DNA from 3 places in the Mesorhizobium sp. M2A.F.Ca.ET.042.01.1.1 genome. Region 3 is predicted to be linked to each of the others. Evidence: riboswitches for the same ligand, from Rfam matches in the RefSeq annotation. Region 3 holds a riboswitch; each other region holds the start of a gene.
What was found. A riboswitch is a leader RNA that binds a small molecule or an ion and turns the genes downstream of it on or off. The one in region 3 is predicted to bind cobalamin.
Positions count from the first base shown of each region.

Region 1 (4,334 bases), on a different contig from region 3:
CTCTTTTGATGCCGATGAAGAAAAGGCGCCGAGGCTGGTGACGGCTGATCTCCCCCCTTGAGGGGGAGATGTCCGGCAGGACAGAGAGGGGGGCGAAGGATCGCCGACCTTTGAAAGGTTAGGCTTCTCAACGACACCAACTCCCGGCTGATAAAACCCAGCCTTCGGTACGCCGACAGGCTCTGCAACAACCGTATCCGACCCGGCCAACCGCGCCAGCCTTTGCACCAGCGCCGCCATATTCGCCGGGCCGCCTTCGCGGAAATAGCCGAGCAGGGCGTCCAGCTCCGCACGCGGCAGGGTCGAGGCTTCGATCAGCCGCTGGTCCTCGTCATGACTTTCGCCGGGCAGCAGCGCCAGCTTGATGCCGCGCTCGCGCGCCACCGCGGCGAGCTGGTCGCAGCCATAGCGCCACCAGTCATAGCCGCCGAGGATGCGGACGAGGACGACCCTGGCGTGGCGGGCGACGCTGTCGATCCAGAGATCGACCGACATCGGGTGGCGAAGATCGCGCAAGGCTGCCAGCCGCATCGAGGGCAGCCGCGCGGCATCGGCCTTCCAAGCAGCGGCCAGGCCGGCGAGATCGCTGTCGGTGAAGGACAGCGCCACGACATCCGCAGGCGTCTGCCTGAGGTCGATCGGCTCGGCGAGATCGTCGAGCGAAGCGGATGTGGTGGCGAGGATATGCATAGCGGTTCGGGTCGGCCTTTCGTATTGGCCTCAGCCGGCGAGGATACGCTCGATCGCCGGGCGGTTCAGCCCCTTGAGGCCAATGACGACGAGCCGCGAGCGGCGGTCGTCCTCGGCCGTCCAGGCGCGGTCGTAATAATGGTTGACGCGCGGGCCGACGGCCTGGAGCAGAAGCCGCATCGGCTTGCCGCCGACCTCGACAAAACCTTTGACGCGCAGCACATTTTCCTGCTCGGCGGCAAGGGCGACGCGCTTGGCCAGCTCGTCCGGACTGGCGATCGACGGGATGTCGATGACGAAGGAATCGAAATCGTCATGCTCGTGGTCGAGCTCATCGTCGTGATGGGTCTTGCGGTTCTCGATATCGTCCTCGACGGCGAGGCCGAGGCCGAGCAGCACCGAAGGATCGACCTTGCCCTGCGCGGTCGGCACGATTTTCACGGCGCGCGCCACATGCTCGCCGATGACGGCGTTGGCGCGCTGAGAGCCCGCCGCGTCCATCAGATCGCTCTTCGACAGGATGATCAGGTCGGCGCAGGCGATCTGGTCCTCGAACACCTCTTCGACCGGATCGTCATGGTCGAGCGAGTCGTCCGCCGCGCGCTGCGCCTGGAGCGCATCCATGTCGGAGGCAACGCGGCCGTCGGCCAGCGCCGGGCCGTCGACCACGGCAACGACGCTGTCAACCGTCACGCGGCTCTTCACCGTCGGCCACTGAAAAGCCTGCACAAGCGGTTTCGGCAGAGCGAGGCCGGAAGTCTCGATCAGGATGTGGTCGACCTTCGGCGTGCGGGACAGGATCTGGTCGAGCGCCGGCACGAAATCGTCGGCGACGGTGCAGCAGATGCAGCCATTGGCGAGCTCGACGATGTTTTCCTCCGGGCAGGTGTCGACGCCGCAGCCTTTCAGGATCTCGCCGTCGATGCCGACATCGCCGAATTCGTTGACGATGATTGCCAGCCGCTTGCCCTTGGCGTTCTCGAGCAGGTTGCGGATCAGCGTCGTCTTGCCGGCGCCGAGGAAGCCGGTGACGACGGTGCAGGGCACGCGGGAAACGGAAGCGTTCATGGTCAGTCCTTCAGCATGTCGAGAGGAGGGATGCGGGCAACCAGGCCGCGCTTGAGGGAATCGGGCCGGCCGCGCCAGGGGATAAGGCCGTCGGCCGAGGTGGCGAAGAGCTTTGCGCCGGCGACGAGGTCGGCGCCGCTGGTCGTCTCCAGATCGCCGAAGACGTAGCTCCAGCAGCCGTCGCGCAGCAGCGCCGCGCTCAGCCGGCGCTTGCAGTTGCCGAGGCATTCGACGGTGCGGATGCGGATGTTTTCGCTCGAGGCGGCGCGGCGCGTGTCATCGGCCAGCAGCGCGCCGGCGCGCGGATGCGCATCGGACCCGGCCTCGTCGCGGCAGGATGAGCAGACGATGACGGTCACGCCGCCCAACGCGTCGGGCTCGGACGAAATGTCCGCGATCTTTGCCGGGAAACTGCCGTTGCGATCCAAAACCAGGCTCCTTGCCCGGAAAACCCGCCGGGCATTCGGATACTTAAAGTCTCAGACGGCAGGTCTCCTGGCTCGCGGGTCGTCGCCTCAGATGCCGCCTTCCCGGGAACATCCCAGTGGTTTTCGGCCGGGGCTCGTCGCTTACAGTTGCGGGGACAGCCGCGGATTTGGGTTTTTGGGCCCGCACCGCATTCCCTCTTGGCTCCTCCCTTTGCCGGGAGAAGACCGTCTGGGTCAAGATTTAGGCTTACGGCTGGGCGCCTGTCAACGCGCGGCTACGACGCCGCGATGTCGGCCAGCGCCGGTCCGAGGTCGCCGGCCGGTGTCACTTCGATTGCCTCCAGGCCGAGCCAGCCCTGCATCTGCTTCAGCTCCTCGAAGAGCTGGGCTGCCGTCTCCGGCGGCGCGTCGGGCTCGGCATAGGCGGCATGGACGCGCAGCACGCTGGCCGGGCGGTCGGCGCGCAGATCGACACGGGCGACGATCCGGTCGCCGAGCAGGAAGGGCAGCACATAGTAGCCGTATTGGCGCTTTTCGGCCGGCGTATAGATCTCGATGCGATAGCGGAAGTTGAAGAGCTTTTCGGTGCGCGTGCGTTCGAAAACGACGGGATCGAAAGGGGCGAGCAGGGCGCGCGCTTCTATCCGGCGTGGGATTCGCGCGTCCTTGTGGAGATAGGCGGGCTTATCCCAGCCTTCGACCTTCACCGGCAGCAATTCGCCGGTTTCGACCAGTTCCTCGATGCGGTCCTTCGTATCGCCGGGCGCCAGCCGGAAATAGTCCCGGAGGTCGCTATAGGTGGCGATGCCGTGGGCGCGGGCCGAGATGCGCAGCAATTCGCGATGCGCCTCCTCGACCGAGGGCACCGGCAGGTCGAGCACGGCCTGCGGCAAAACGCGCTCCGGCAGGTCGTAATAGCGCTCGAAGCCGCGCCGGTAGGCGGTGGTGATGCGCCCGGCCCAGAACAGCCATTCGAAGGCGTGCTTGGCCTCGCTCCAGCCCCACCAGCCGCCATTGCCCTTGTGGCCTTCGATGTCGGAGGCGGCGATCGGCCCGCGATCGGCGACCTCTCTATAGATATCGTCGATCATCTCCTTGCGCTCACGGCCCCATTTAGCCAGGCCGAGATACATCTCCTCGCCCTCCTCGGCGCGCTGCATGCGCCAGCGCAGCAAGGGGTAGGTCTCGACAGGCAGGAACGATGCCTCATGGGCCCAATATTCAAAGACCGCGCGCTTGCGGCCAACGGCGGCGTTGTCGAGGAGCGCCAGCGGATAGGGGCCGAGGCGCGAATAAAGCGGCATGTAATGAGCGCGTACCACGGCGCTGACGGAATCGATCTGCAACAGGCCGGTTCGCGAAAGCACGCGCGCAAGGTGCCGGCGATCCGGAACCCCTGCGGGACGAGGGTCGTTGAACCCCTGTGATCCAAGCGCAATGCGCCTGGCCATGGCGAGCGAGATCTTCTCCTTCATCAGCTGTCCTTGCCCCGATCGTCCGTTGGATTTTTAGCCGGTGATTCCTGCCATGCTAGCAGGCAAATGGCGGGAGATATGTCAGGAGAGAAAAGTGGAGTGAAAAGTGAAGGAAATCAAACAGGAGCGGATCGGACCAGTTTCTTCCGATATGGCGTCCAGGGCCGCGATTTGAACAAGGTTTGACTTGCGTCACCGAAACCGCTGCGCTAACCCTCGCCGCGTTGCAGCATGGGCTCCCTTAAAACGGTTCAGCGGTTAAACTGTCACGCTTCCGCATTAGAGTTCGTTGCTGTAATCAAAGTGAACTGCCCCGCCGAAGGAAAGCCGCCGCATGAGCGCACTCCTGAGTTCATATCTGCCTATCGTGCTGTTCATCGCCGTGGCGATGATCGTGGGTCTGGCGCTCATCATCGCCCCCTTCCTGGTGGCCTATCGCAATCCCGATCCGGAAAAGCTTTCCGCCTATGAATGCGGGTTCAACTCGTTCGACGACGCCCGCATGAAGTTCGACATCCGCTTCTACCTGGTGTCGATCCTGTTCATCATCTTCGATCTCGAGGTCGCCTTCCTTTTCCCGTGGGCGGTGTCCTTCTCGAAGCTCGGCATGCTCGGCTTCTGGTCGATGATGGTGTTTCTGGCGGTGCTGACCATCGGCTTTGCCTATGAATGG
Region 1 covers NZ_RZRX01000048.1:22,850-27,183, reverse strand. The annotation lists gene EOA23_RS10065 (cobaltochelatase subunit CobN) at 1-690, opposite strand, end outside; gene cobW (cobalamin biosynthesis protein CobW) at 721-1,758, opposite strand; gene EOA23_RS10055 (DUF1636 family protein) at 1,761-2,186, opposite strand; cobalamin riboswitch at 2,226-2,431, opposite strand; gene EOA23_RS10050 (winged helix-turn-helix domain-containing protein) at 2,462-3,661, opposite strand; gene EOA23_RS10045 (NADH-quinone oxidoreductase subunit A) at 3,996-4,334, shown strand, end outside.
Region 1: another riboswitch for cobalamin. It lies ahead of EOA23_RS10055 (DUF1636 family protein); the one in region 3 lies ahead of EOA23_RS03645 (aromatic ring-hydroxylating dioxygenase subunit alpha).

Region 2 (4,334 bases), on a different contig from region 3:
AGGTCGAGCTTTCGCCACGGCCGGCGAGTTGCAAGCCGCGTGACCGCTGGCTGAAGGACCAAGCGGCCGCGGGCAAGCCCTGCTGCGGAGAGAACAGCTGCTGCTGACCCGGCGAACGGCGCCTAAGCTGCGCCGCTTCAGAATCTGATCATGCCATTGTGCTGCAACAAATAGAGGCCCACGAGAATGATAGCGATCAGCGCCACCCAAACGGCTGTCCTGCTCATGCGCGAAAATCCCAGTTGATCGGCCCTCATGAACGCACGCGCCGCGGTTGCGTTCCCGATGTGCCGGGTTGCATTCCATCCGGACAGGATCAAGTCACGAATTGCCGAGGACCACGCGTCAGCCCCTCGGCGCGTTGCTGTAGAGCGCCACACCGATGCGATCGTTGCGCCGCCACCGCACCAGGGCGCGATAGATCATATCGTCGGCTGGGACCTCGAGCAGGAAGCGTTCCGGGATGTCCGTATCGGCGGCGACGCGCAACTCCGCGCCCTGCTCGTGCTGATTCCTGACCGAGCAGCCGATCCTGACGGCACCGGCAATGATCGTGGCTTCCTTGAGTACGAATTCGCGCGCATGAAGACGGCGCTCGGTCTCGGGATAATTGGCCATATCCGGCGGCTCCTAAGGCAAGGCTCTCCTCGCCACAGGGCAGCACCATAGCAGCAAGGCGTTTCCGTTCCGTTAGCGGTTGCTGAAACAGCAGGATTCGTCTTCACCGCGGCCCAAGGTCAGCAGAAAAGCTGTTTCCGGCGCTATCTCGCGCCGGCGACTCCGCTCGCGTGCAGCACCCAGCGGCGGCCGTCGCTGCGGAACTCGGTGAACGACAGCGGCTCGATGTCGATCTTCCAAACCGAGGAGAGCGGCGCGCCCAGCACATGCACGATGGCGGCGCGGATCGGCACGGCATGGGTGAGCGCGATGGTGTGCCCGCCCTCGCCGGCCAGCCGCTCCATCAGCGCGGCACCCCGCCGGGCGACGGCGGCAAGCGATTCGCCGCCATGGGGTGCAGCGTCCGGATCGGCGAACCAGGCCGCCATGCCTGCCGGGTCCTCGGCCTGCACCTGCTCGAAGCTTTTGCCAGCCCAGCGCGCGAAATCCTGCTCGGCAAGCAGCGGCTCGACCGTGGCATCCAGGCCGAGCGCCTCGGCCGTCCTGCGCGCGGCAAGCGCCGGACTTGTCCAGACGCGGTCGGCCCGGCGCAGCGACGAAGCGATCGCGCCGGCGCGATCGAGGGCGCTCGGCTCCGGCGCCTCGTCCGTCGGAAAGCGGCCCTTGCGCGCGGCCTGCGTCGCGCCGCTTGCGATCATCGTCAGGCGGGCGAACATGCCAAAACTCCGTGGTCCAGTGAAATTTCGGCCAGGCGAAGCCGCGTTGACCATTACATGTCGTTGACAGGCGAACGAAGTGCTGACAAGTGTTTTAGCGCTATAGGGATTGGAAGCCGGTGCGAGTCCGGCACGGTCGCGCCACTGTGATCGGCACCAGCCGAAAGTCAGGCCTTATCCCGCAGCCACAGTTGGATCAACGGGACGCAGCATCCCAGTAGGAGGTCAAAATGTCCGACACCACCTTCGCCCCGACCTACGGCCCGGTTGCGATTCCCGTCCGCGAGCTTCTGCCCTGGGCAATCTTCGCCGGCCTGATGCTGATGCTGATGATCTATTTCGTCGGCGCGGAAGAAGGCGCGACGTCGCTGATCCGCGGCACGGTAGTGCATGAATTCGTGCATGACGGCCGCCACCTGCTCGGCTTCCCCTGCCACTAGGAGCGTTTCAGCGAAGGCTGAACCGTCCTAAGTTTTGGTCTGACGCAATTCCGGGCGGAAAACGCTTAATTTTTCCGGGAAATTGCTTGAAGGGACTCTGACATGGTCGGAAAACTTTTGCTGCGCGGCATGCTTGTCGGGCTGGTGGCGGGGATTTTGGCGTTCGCCTTCGCTCGCGTCTATGGCGAGCCGCAGGTCGACAAGGCGATCGCCTTCGAGGAACAGCAGGCGCAGGCCGCCGGCGAGGCGCCGGAGCCCGAGATGGTCAGCCGCGCCAAGCAGGCAGGCATCGGTCTGGCGACCGGCGTGCTGGTCTATGGCGCGGCGCTTGGCGGGCTGTTCTCGCTGGTCTTCGCCTATGCCTATGGCCGGCTGGGCTCGCTCGGCCCGCGCGGCACCTCGGCGCTGCTGGCGCTGCTCGGCTTCCTTGCCGTGATCGTGGTTCCGAGCCTCAAATACCCGGCCAACCCGCCCGCAGTCGGCAATCCCGAAACCATCGCCTACCGCACCGAACTGTTCTTCATCATGATCGTCATCTCGATCGCCGCGATGGTGGCGGCGGTCGGCCTGGCGCAGCGGCTGTGGAGCAGGCTCGGCGCCTGGAATGCCTCGATCGTGGCTGGGCTCGCCTTCCTCGTCGTCTTCGCGCTGGTGAAGGCGGCCCTGCCCGACATCAACGAAGTGCCGGAGAACTTCTCGGCGACGGTGCTGTGGCAATTCCGCGTCGCCTCGCTCGGCATCCAGCTGGTGCTGTGGACCGTCGTCGGACTCGGCTTCGGCGCTGTTGCCGAGCGCGTGGTTGCAGTGCGCGACCAGCGCGGCCCCGCCCGCCGCTACGCCTGAAACCCATGCGTTGGCCGCCACGGTTCCTCGCCCTGGCGGCCAAAGCGGCTCAACGGTCGACACGACCGCTGAGCCGCTTTGGTCTTTTGTTTTCTCGCAATTCCGGACGGAAAACCGCGGCACACTTTTTCTGGAATTGCTCGGTTGCGGCACTGTTCGCCCTGCTGGCGGCAGCCTCGGCGCAGGCGCATAGTGGCTCGTCGGCTCCGCCTCCCCCGGGCATCCAGATCCCCAGCCTCACCCACGGCCAGATGGCGGTGATCGCGCGCTATCGCGGCGACATCCTCGACCTTGCCCAACGCCAGACCGTGACCGATCCGACCTTCAGGCGGCTCTACAATCACGGCAATCTGCAATTCACATACTGCCTCTGGGGCCTGATGCCGGGAAGCCTCGGCGACGAGGAAAGCCCCTTCAACGAATGCAGCCACGCCTATCTCGCCACCGCCAAGGCGCTGCTCGCCTATATGGCGACGATGCCCGCGGCCGAACGCGAGGCCAAGGCGCTGATCTCCGACATCGACGCCGACATGGTGCGCAGCGGCGCGTCCTGGATCCTGTGCCAGTACAGCGGCGAGGCCTTCAGCACCGGCGCGGTGATCGAGCCCAGATGGCAAGACATTGTCTTCCACCTACCGAGCCTGGCGGTGCTGCTGGTCACGATGGCGGCGCTGATCGCCGCCGCGTGCTCGATCTTCCGTTTGCCCTCGCCGCGGGCCGGCACCGTCTAGAACGATTCAGCGTCTCACAATATCACCGAACCGTTTCAAGTCTTTCGTGCGATCGTTTCCAGGAAAGCCAGAACGCGCGACCAAGTCAGTTCGGCTGCGGGCGCATTATAGTCCGGCAGCGCCCGATCGGTGTAGAAATGGCCGATCCCCGGATAGGTGAAAATCTCCGCCTTGACTTGGCTGCGCTTTGCCGCCGCCGACCAGCCGGCAACTTGTTCAGGCAGCGCAAACGCATCCGGGTCGGCGACGTGGACCGCGACCGGAATGTGTCGACGAACATTTGTGGGAATATCGGCAAGGCCATGCAGCAGCACAACGCCCGCGGCAGCGATTCTTTCTGGCCAAACGGCACTTACCACCCCAGCTCCCATCGAATGGCCTGCGAGCACCGCGTCTCGAGAAGTCTGGAGGAGCGCCGCCCTGGCACGGCCGCAGATGATTTCCCACCCGACCTTGCCCATCAGGTCAAGCCCTTCGTCGACCGACGGCGCCGTTAATCCCGCGTACAGGTCCGGCGTCACAACATCATGGCCGGCGCCTCGCATTCTCTCAGCGGCTTGCTGCTCCACCGCCCGAAGGCCCAGCACCGAGTGAAAGAGTACGATAGTAGCCATTCGCTTTCCCTCCGCCGTCCCCTAGCCGATCGCGTTGGACTCTCAGGCGCTGCTTAACTGGCTGAGGCCGGCCGACCTCCTGCGACACCAGGCGACGTAATGCGGTTCGTTGCGCTGAGCAGATCGTGCCAGGCCGGCGCGACTATTTCGAGCGTGCCCCATAGGCGGCAAGGAACGCTTCGACCGAGGCATCGGCGTGGCGCTCAAGGTCGGCTTTCGAGCGCGGGTTGCTTCCGGTGAACATGGCTTCGTTCATCGGAATCCAAAGCAGCATGCCAAAGAAATGGCTGGCCGCCAAACGAGGATCGCCGGTCTGCAACAGGCCTCGGCTGGTGAGCTTTTCAAAGCACTCCGCCACCGAGGCAAGCATGC
Region 2 covers NZ_RZRX01000141.1:2,804-7,137, forward strand. The annotation lists gene EOA23_RS20840 (DUF6428 family protein) at 1-107, shown strand, start outside; gene EOA23_RS20845 (PilZ domain-containing protein) at 346-618, opposite strand; gene EOA23_RS20850 (histidine phosphatase family protein) at 762-1,334, opposite strand; adenosylcobalamin (AdoCbl) riboswitch at 1,440-1,515, shown strand; gene EOA23_RS20855 (CbtB domain-containing protein) at 1,565-1,774, shown strand; gene EOA23_RS20860 (CbtA family protein) at 1,877-2,617, shown strand; gene EOA23_RS20865 (hypothetical protein) at 2,869-3,348, shown strand; gene EOA23_RS20870 (dienelactone hydrolase family protein) at 3,384-3,962, opposite strand; gene EOA23_RS20875 (TetR/AcrR family transcriptional regulator) at 4,105-4,334, opposite strand, start outside.
Region 2: another riboswitch for cobalamin. It lies ahead of EOA23_RS20855 (CbtB domain-containing protein); the one in region 3 lies ahead of EOA23_RS03645 (aromatic ring-hydroxylating dioxygenase subunit alpha).

Region 3 (4,334 bases):
CGCGGGGACTTCTTCCAGGGCCGGCGCGGCGAAGCTCTCCTGATGGTAGCGGCTCATGTCAAAGCCGGCGGCCTCCAGCATCTGGCGCACGGCGCGCATGAAGGGGTCGGGCCCGCAGCAGAAGATCTCCCGCTCGCGGAAGTCGGGTGCCAGGAGCGGCAGCCGGATCGCGTCGATGCGGCCCATATGGCCGAACCAGCCCTCGCGGCTCGATCGCTCCTCGATCATGAAGCCGAGCGACAGGCCGGGCATGCGGCTGCCGAGCAGTTCGAGCTCCTTGCGGAAGATGATCTCTTCCGGCCGCCGCGCGCAGTTGACGAAGCCGACATCGGTCCAGGGCGCGCAGTCGTTCAGCCAGCGCAGCATCGACATCATCGGCGTGACGCCGGACCCGGCCGAAATGAACAGATATTTGGCCGCCGGATGGCTGTGCAGCGAGAAATCGCCGGCCGGCCCGTAGGCCTTCACATGGACGCCGGGCTTCAGATTGTCGAACATCCAGCGCGTGCCGACGCTGTCGGCTTGCGCTTTCACCGTCACCGCGATCGAGAACGGCCGCGACGGCGAGGACGACAGCGTGTAGGTCCGCATCAGCGGCCCGTCTGCCGTCGGCAATTCCAGCGTCACGAACTGCCCGGGTTTGTAGCGGAACCAGGTCTGATTGTCGGAGCGGAAGGTGAACGTCTTCACCTGCGGCGCCTCGTCGCTGACGCCGATCACTTCCAGCACCTGCAGCCTGTCGTTCCAGGGCGCCATCTCGTCGAGATGGCGATAGAGGCCGAGATCCGTCATCGCGTTCATCTCCTCAGCCTTCAGGCGACGCTGCGCAGCGCCGGGCGACCGCCTTCGGCGAGGCGCGGACCGATGAAGGAGGTGTACCACTCGACGAACTGGATGACGCCGCCCTCATGCAACTCGGAATAGGGACCGGGCTCGTAAGCCGGCGACAGGATTCCGAGCGCGTTTTCCTCGACGATGCGGCGGTCCTGATCGTTGGTCTCGGTCCAGACATGGGTGAGTTCTGCCAGATCGTAGTCGACGCCTTCCACCGCGTCCTTGTGGACCAGCCATTTCGTCGTCACCGCGGTCTCGGTGGCGCTGATCGGCAGCACACGGAAGGTGACGGCGTGATCGATGAGGATGTGGTTCCACGTGGTCGGGTAATGGTAGTGCATCAACGTGCCGATGCGGTCGGCGGCGACGCTGGCGGACAGGTTGTTCGCCACGGCGCGCTTGCCGCTCATCGTGTAGCTGACGGCGTCGCGCAGCAGCGGCGCGCGCGTCGCGCGGTATTGCCCGGCCGGGTCGATCCGGAACCGGCTCGGCAGACCCGCCGCCTCGCATTTCGCCCAGTGCGCAAGCATTTCCGGATCGCTGTCGGCGCCTTGCACACCGGTGACCGTCGGCGCTTCCGGGAAGGTCTTGCACAGTTCCGGATGGTTGCCGGCGCAATGATAGCACTCGCGGTTGTTTTCCCAGACGAGCTTCCAGTTGCCCTTTTCGACGATCGTCGATTCGAACGCGACCTTCGCCTCGCTCAGCCGGTGCGGCAGGAGATAGGGTTCGATCATGGCGCGCATCGGCGCGAAGTCGGCCGGCTCTTTTGCCAGGCAAATGAAGATGTAGCCGCCGACGCTCTCGCAGGCGACCGGCTTCAGGCCGAACTGGCTCTTGTCGAATCCTTCCGCCATCTGGCGCGCGAACAGCAGCCGCCCGTCGAGCTCGTAAGTCCACTGATGGTAGGGACAGACCAGCTTGGCGGCGGTGCCCTTGTCGGTGTTGCACACGCGGCTGCCGCGATGCCGGCAGGAGTTGTGGAAAGCGTTGATCCTTCCCTTCTGGTCGCGGACCAGCACCACCGGATAATCGCCGATCTGAACGGTGATGTAGCTGCCTGGTTTCGGCAGCTCGCAATCATGGCCGATGAACAACCAGTCACGATACCAGATCAGCTCCATATCGAGCTTGAAATAGTCGGGATCGGTGTAGAAGGGCTGCTCAAGCGAGTAGCCCGGCTTGCGGCTCTGCAGGAGCCTCAGCATGTCGTTGCGCGCATCCATGTCCTGTCCTCGCATCAAGGACTGAACTGGTGGTGATGGAGAAGAACGACCGCCACCGGCAGGGCCGGGCACGCGCCGTCCGCCTCTTGACCGCCCACCGCGATCAGTCGAGTTCAAAATGTCTCTGGCTGGTTTCCGGGCTTTGGAGTTGCCCTCGCGGGCGGTCGCAACACCTTCCCAGGCCCATGGCCCAGTGGTCTCCCGTTGCGACCTCACTCCACCACCGTTGCGGGGGCAGCGCCGGATTTCGACCGGCTTCCCAATTCTCCGCCTCGTCGCGACGAAGCGGCACCTGAGATGGCCTGATCTAACCACGACAGCCGGTTTCCCGTCGGCATGAAAACGACATCGCATCCATGCGGCGCGACAATGGGCGGCATATTGACGGTGCTGAGTCTCGTCCTTGCGCCATGCCTCGGCTTCCAGAACTCCTCGGGACGAGCTTCAGGAAGGCTCCGATGGTTAACAGTATCAAAAAGTGACTATTAGCAGATTCTAAAATCGAACCGAACGGTTCGTTTCTGTTGACGGTGCGTACAGGATGCTGTGAACGTTGGCGCTCCGACACACTTGGTGAGCCAACTGCCGAACTCACATAAGTCCTTGATTAAACTCGATAAAAATATAGTCATAGGCATGCTTATGAAAACTTCAAGATGCGGATTCATGGTCCAGACGAAAAAACTTCGTGATTGGAATCCGGCGATCGGCTCACCCAAATCAGCGCTGTCCGAACGACGCGATTTCATTCCCAAGACACGCCGCTAGACGGACTGAATAAAAATACTGGAGTAGCAAAAATGAAAAAGATTGTTCTCACTGCCGCCGCCCTTCTGGCAATTTCCGGCAGCGCCTTTGCCGGTAGCGACAATTACAACGCGCAGGCGGCCAACCCGCCGGCCGCCACGGTCGACTCTTCTTACACAGCCTCGGTCCGCAAGTCCGAACCGGCTGAACAGAAGCCTGTCACCACGGGCGCCGACCGCAACCTTTTCGGTAACAACTGACAGCCGACTTCGAACGGCGACGGGTTTGCCCGTCGCCTCGGTCGGATCAGTAAATTCAGGAGTACTGAGATGAAAAAGATCATTCTTGCCACCGCGGCTCTCATGGCGGTTTCCTCGGCTGCTTTCGCGGGCAGCGACAATTACGGCAACAGCGGCGTCAACCAGCCGGCTCCCGCCGTGGATACGACCCGCACCTCGTCGATCGGCACCGACTCGCCGGTCTACAAGCTGCTGAATTCGTCGCGCGACGGGCAGAAGTCGGCTCCGCAGGGCGCCGACCGCGACCACTTCGGCAATCGTTAACAGCCGACCGTGATTTGAAAACAGGAGCGGCGGGCCGAGGCCCGCCGCTTTTTCTTTGCCGCAGCGGCTCTGCGCTCAGGCCGCCTTCGCTTCTTCGCGATGCAGCGTGAAGGAATGGCCGTCGGCGTCGAAAATATGCAGATCGCCGGCGCTTGCGTTGAGCCGCAGTGTCTCACCGCGCTTGACCTCGATATTGCCCGGCAGCTTGGCGACCAGCGGCAGGTCTGCGCGGCCGATATCGATATAGACGAGCTGAACCTCGCCGAGTTGCTCGATATAGTCGACCTTGCCCTCGAAAAGGTAGTCGGAACCGGTGGCGATCGCGAGATCCTCCGGCCGCACGCCGAAGCTGACCGCCGCGCCATTCGCCGAGGCAGGCGTCGCGATCGGCACCGTCGCCTTGCGGTCGCCGACATGGCTGACCACGGTCGGATTGCCGGCCTTCTCGATCTTTGCCGGCAATATGTTCATCGCCGGCGAGCCGATGAACTGGGCGACGAACAGATTGCCCGGACGCTTGTAGAGTTCCATCGGCGTGCCGACCTGCTCGACCCGGCCGTCCTTCAGCACCACGATGCGGTCCGCCAGCGTCATCGCCTCGACCTGGTCGTGCGTCACATAGATCATGGTGGTGTTCGGCATCGATTCCTTGAGCTTGGCGATCTCGATGCGGGTGGCGACGCGCAATGCGGCGTCGAGGTTCGACAGCGGCTCGTCGAACAGGAACACTTTCGGGTTGCGCACGATGGCGCGGCCGATGGCGACGCGCTGGCGCTGGCCGCCCGACATCGCCTTGGGCAGGCGGTCGAGATATTTGGTGAGCTGCAGGATTTCCGCGGCCTGCCGCACCCGCTTGTCGATCTCGGCCTTGCTTTCCTTGCCGATCTTCATCGAGAAGGCCATGTTGTCGTAGACGGTCATGTGCGGATAGAGCGCATAGGACTGGAACACCATGGCGATGCCC
Region 3 covers NZ_RZRX01000012.1:40,287-44,620, reverse strand. The annotation lists gene EOA23_RS03650 (hybrid-cluster NAD(P)-dependent oxidoreductase) at 1-792, opposite strand, end outside; gene EOA23_RS03645 (aromatic ring-hydroxylating dioxygenase subunit alpha) at 813-2,060, opposite strand; cobalamin riboswitch at 2,169-2,371, opposite strand; gene EOA23_RS03640 (DUF680 domain-containing protein) at 2,861-3,067, shown strand; gene EOA23_RS03635 (DUF680 domain-containing protein) at 3,137-3,370, shown strand; gene ugpC (sn-glycerol-3-phosphate ABC transporter ATP-binding protein UgpC) at 3,446-4,334, opposite strand, start outside.